DNA from 2 places in the Delftia sp. 11MD genome. Region 2 is predicted to be linked to the other one. Evidence: riboswitches for the same ligand, from Rfam matches in the RefSeq annotation. Region 2 holds a riboswitch; the other holds the start of a gene.
The links. A riboswitch is a leader RNA that binds a small molecule or an ion and turns the genes downstream of it on or off. The one in region 2 is predicted to bind glycine.
Positions count from the first base shown of each region.

Region 1: another riboswitch for glycine. It lies ahead of gcvT (glycine cleavage system aminomethyltransferase GcvT); the one in region 2 lies ahead of ACRSCF_RS02535 (D-amino acid dehydrogenase).

Region 1 is NZ_CP194333.1:2,640,056-2,642,447, forward strand. Features, by position in the region: gene gcvT (glycine cleavage system aminomethyltransferase GcvT) at 9-1,175, opposite strand; glycine riboswitch at 1,201-1,319, opposite strand; glycine riboswitch at 1,335-1,446, opposite strand; gene ACRSCF_RS11905 (fatty acid--CoA ligase) at 1,616-2,392, shown strand, end outside.
Region 2 is NZ_CP194333.1:543,519-545,910, forward strand. Features, by position in the region: gene ACRSCF_RS02535 (D-amino acid dehydrogenase) at 1-1,240, opposite strand, end outside; glycine riboswitch at 1,334-1,444, opposite strand; gene ACRSCF_RS02540 (invasin domain 3-containing protein) at 1,833-2,392, shown strand, end outside.

The sequences.
Region 1 (2,392 bases), 2.1 Mb from region 2:
GGCTGTCCTCAACCGCGGTGATAGCGGGGCGCCACGAAGGGCGTGGCCTGCACCTGCATGGGCACGGCCTTGCCGCGCACCATGGCCTGCAGCGTGGTGCCGACGGCGGCGCTGCCCGGCTCCACGTACGCCAGGGCCACGGGCTGGTTCAGCGTGGGCGACAGCAGGCCGCTGGTGACCTGGCCGACCTTGCGGCCGCCGGCATCCAGCAGCTCCGTGCCTTCGCGCACGGGCACGCGCTCCAGGGCCACCAGGCCCACGCGCTTGCGCGTGAGCAGCTCGGGCGATTGCAGCTGGGCCAGCACGGTGGCCGCGCCGGGAAAGCCGCCTTCGCGCTCGCCACCTGCGCGGCGGACCTTCTGCACGGCCCAGTTCAGGGCGGCCTCGGCCGGGGTGGTGGTCGTGTCCAGATCGTTGCCGTACAGGCACAGGCCGGCCTCCAGGCGCAGCGAATTGCGCGCACCCAGGCCCACGGGCCTGACTTCGGGCTGGGCCAGCAGGGCACGGGCAAAGGCCTCGGCGTGGCTGGCGGGCAGGGAGATCTCGAAGCCGTCCTCGCCGGTGTAGCCGCTGCGCGTGATGTACAGCTCGGCCCCCTCCCAGTCGAAGTGGCCGCCTGTCATGAACACCAGGCCGGCCGTATCCGGCAGCAGGCGCTCCATCGCGGCTGCGGCCTGCGGGCCCTGCAGCGCCAGCAGGCCCCGGTCGAACTGGGGCTCGATTTCGCAGCGCTGGCCGATGCGGGCCTGGATGTGCGCCAGGTCTTCATGCTTGCAGGCGCCGTTGACGATCAGGAACAGGTCGTCCTCGCGGCGCACGAACATCAGGTCGTCCAGAATGCCGCCCGCGTCGTTGAGCAGCAGGCCGTAGCGCTGGCGGTGTTCGCCCAGGCCCAGCACGTCCATGGGCATCAGCGACTCCAGCGCGGCCCCGGCGTCGGCACCGCGCACGCTGATCTGGCCCATGTGCGAGACATCGAACAGGCCTGCCGCCTCGCGCGTGTGCAGATGCTCGGCCATCAGCCCCTGCGGGTATTGCACGGGCATGGAGTAGCCGGCAAACGGCACCATGCGCGCGCCCAGTTCCTGGTGCAGGTCGAACAGCGGGGTCCTGAGCAGATCGGTGGTGGAGGCAGCGGACAAGGAGGGCTCTCTTTCAGGCAAGGAACAAGGCATAACGCCATCCCGGTCCTCCGGGATGTGCTGCCCTGCTGTCCGCTTTACCTGAGAGATTCACCCGCACCTTCCATGCGTGGGGCTTGCTCCTTCGGTGGATGGGGCACACCGCCGTGCCCTGCATCTCTCTCCAGCTAGGAACGCCTGCGGCCGTGGCGGCAGGCGGTGCCAGTCCTTTTGCCTGAGCGTTCGGGGCGAACCCTGCGCCTTCGGCGGTGCCGCTGCCTGCGACCGTTGCGGCCGGGCGGGCACTCTCTCCTGACCGGCGCATTCTAGCTGCGGCCAGCGTCCGCGCGGCTTCGGGATTTCCGCGGGCCGACTGCAACTCCATGCGCTTGCCTGCATGGATGCATTTGCAAATTGCATAACTGTCTAAAAAATCTCCTACATTGAGGTGCATCGATATATGAAATCTCGTGAGCGAGAAGGAAGAAGCGCACATGCAGCAGACGCTGGGAGACACATTGGCCTGGCCGGCACGTTACCTGCCGAACAAGGAAGCCCTGGTCGCGTGGGAGGGCGGCGAGCGCCGCGCCTGGACCTACGCCCAGCTCGATGCCGAAGTCAACCGCCACGCCCACGGCCTGGCCGAGCTGGGCATAGGCCATGGCGACGTGGTCGCGGCCTTTCTCTACAACACGCCGGCCTTTGTCTTCACCATGCTGGCGGCCGCGCGCCTGGGCGCCATCTTCAACCCCATCAACTACCGGCTGGCGGCGCAGGAGCTGGCCTTCATCCTCAAGGACGGCGCAGCGCGCGCCCTGGTCTTCGAGCACGAGGGCGGCGAGGTGGCCGCACGCGCCCAGGCCCTGCTCAAGGCCGAAGGCGGCGGCACTGGCGCAGGCATCGAGCACTGGATCTTTGCCGACGATGCCCCGGCCGACCCGCTGCCGGTCTGGGCCACGCAGCGCCTGTCCGCCCTGGCCAGGGGCCGCAGCAGCGCGCCGCCCCAGGCCCATGTGCGCGAGAGCGACCCCTGCATCCTCATGTACACCAGCGGCACCACGGGCCGGCCCAAGGGCGTGCTGCATACGCACCGCAGCAAGCTGGCGCACAACGCCCTCATGCACCAGACCATGCAGTTCACGCGCGACGACGTGGGCCTGGCCATGGCGCCGCTCAACCACACGGCCGAGCTGCACACCAGCTTTCTGCCGCGCCTGCAGGCCGGCGCCACACAGGTGCTGCTGCGCCGCTTCGACGTGGCCGAGGCCTGG
Region 2 (2,392 bases):
CGCTGACCAGGTCGGCCAGCGCCATGCCGGAGCCGCAGGCATGGGTCCAGCCCAGCGTGCCGTGGCCGGTGTTCAGGAACAGGTTGGCGATGGGCGAGCGTCCGATCAGCGGCACATTGCTGGGCGTGGCGGGGCGCAGGCCGCTCCAGAACTGGGCGCGGCCGGTATCGCCGGCGCCGGGGAACAGCTGCTGCACGCGCCGCACGATGGCCTCGCAACGCACGGGGTCCAGGTTGCGGTCGTAGCCGTTGAACTCGGCCGTGCCCGCAATGCGCAGGCGGTCGCCTTGCGCGCCCGTGTAGCGCGAGAACACCAGCTTGAACTCGTCGTCCGTGAGGCTGACCTGGTAGGCCTTGGCGGGGTCCAGCACCGGCAGGGTCACGGAGTAGCCCTTGGCCGGGTAGATGGGCAGGTGCAGTCCCAGCGGCTGGGCCAGCAGCGGGCTGAACGAGCCCATGGCCAGGACATAGGCGTCGCCCTGGATGCGTTCGTAGCGGCCATCGGCATTGGTCACCTCCACATGGTCGATATGGCGGCTGGCGCCCGCACCCGTGGTGCGCAGCGCCATGACGTGGTGGCCGTGGCGGAACTGCACGCCCGTGGCGGCGGCGATGCGCGCCAGCTCGCGTGTGAAGAGGTTGGCGTCGCCTGATTCATCCTCGGCCGTATAGGTGGCGCCCGCTATCTGCCCGCGCACATGGGCCAGAGCCGGCTCCAGGCGCACGGCTTCGTCGGCATCGATCAGGCGGCGGTCGCAGCCCAGGGTCTGCATCTGCTCGGTGGGCTTGAGCGCGCCCTCGAACTCGCGGGCGTTCGTATAGAAGTGCAGGATGCCCTGCGTGCGCTGCTCGTACTGGATGCCGGTGTCGGCACGCAGCTGCTGCAGGGCCTCGCGGCTGTAGGTGCCCAGGCGAACGATCTGCTGGATGTTGTGGCGCGTGCGCGCGGGCGTGCAGTTGCGCAGGAAGGACAGGCCCCAGCGCCACTGGCGCATGTCGGCGCGCAGGCGGAACAGCAGGGGGGCGTCCTGCCGGCCCAGCCAGCCCAGCAGCTTCAGCGGTGCGCCGGGGTTGGCCCAGGGCTCGGCATGGCTGACCGAGATCTGCCCGCCGTTGGCGAAGCTGGTTTCGGCGCCGGGCGCGGCCTGGCGGTCGATGACGGTCACTTCATGACCGAGGGATTGCAGATAGTAGGCCGACGTGGTGCCGATCAGGCCGGCTCCGAGAACGATGACGCGCATGACGATGCCCTTTCAAAGGCATGTGCCGGGTCACGCGAAAGCTGGCCGCTATGGTCTGGATAGCAGGCAGCCGGCGTCCGTCGTGACGCAGCTGCCGCTCCCCCTGTCCTTGGTACCTGAGAGATTCACCGCCGTCCATGGGAACGGGGCTTGCTCCTTCGGTGCGCCGCACATTGCGTGCGGCGGCTCTCCAGACGGCATGTTGTGTTTGCAGTACGGAACCTGAGCGTGTATGGGAGTTTGCGCCTTCGGTGAGGCTCGGCACCGTGGCGCCCGCCTGCTCTCCTGCAGGGGCGATTCTATGGGGCTTGCGCAGCCAGCTCCAGTCGTATTGGGGATACCACCAGTTACCTGTATGTGGTGTGGCTGATTCAGGGTATTCCCTAGATCGTTCAAGCGCCTCCCTCGTAGCGCTGGTACGAGTCTCTGGTTTCATGTAAAAAAACTATTGAAATAGAAAAAAACATGATTTAGCCTATCGATATGTGCAGTGGTTTGTCAGTGCATGTTCTGGTCGATTGGACCTGCATGGGTTAACCATGGGTTGTCTATATGTCTGATAGGCGACTTACCGTTGCACAGGTGCGGGTCCATGGAAACTGGTCCGTCACTGAAAAAATACAAGCACGGTGAATATGGTTTGTCGAGGGAGGAATGTTTTGCGTCGCAAACCCGACTGAAGGTGTGCCCGCTCAATGGGCAGTGGAGCAGCGCGCAAGCGTTGATGGAAATCCGCCTTTTTTTGATTGACGCGCAGGATCTGCGCGAAAAATTTTGCTTCCAAACTCACCGGCTGCAAGGTGAGTTGTGGGCTCGTGATTCAAATAGAACTATCCGAGGTACGGCGATGCAAATGCGCTGGGTACAACTGATGGCCATTGCCATTGGGAAAATCATTTTCCTGTCATATCTCCTTGAGAGAACGGGGAATATCATGCATGCTCTCAATCGCCTGCCTGGTTCGGCATTTTTTCGCAAGTGGCGTGCAGCGAAGTGCCTTTTCTCTTTGCTGCTGCTTTCATGCGCGGGTATCTCATCCACGGCACTGGCGGCGACCATCGTCTTCACGGTCACCGACAACAGCGACGCTCCCAATGCCAATGCAACGACACCAACCACCTGTGTCAGCACGCTGGGGGGCACCTTTGCTGG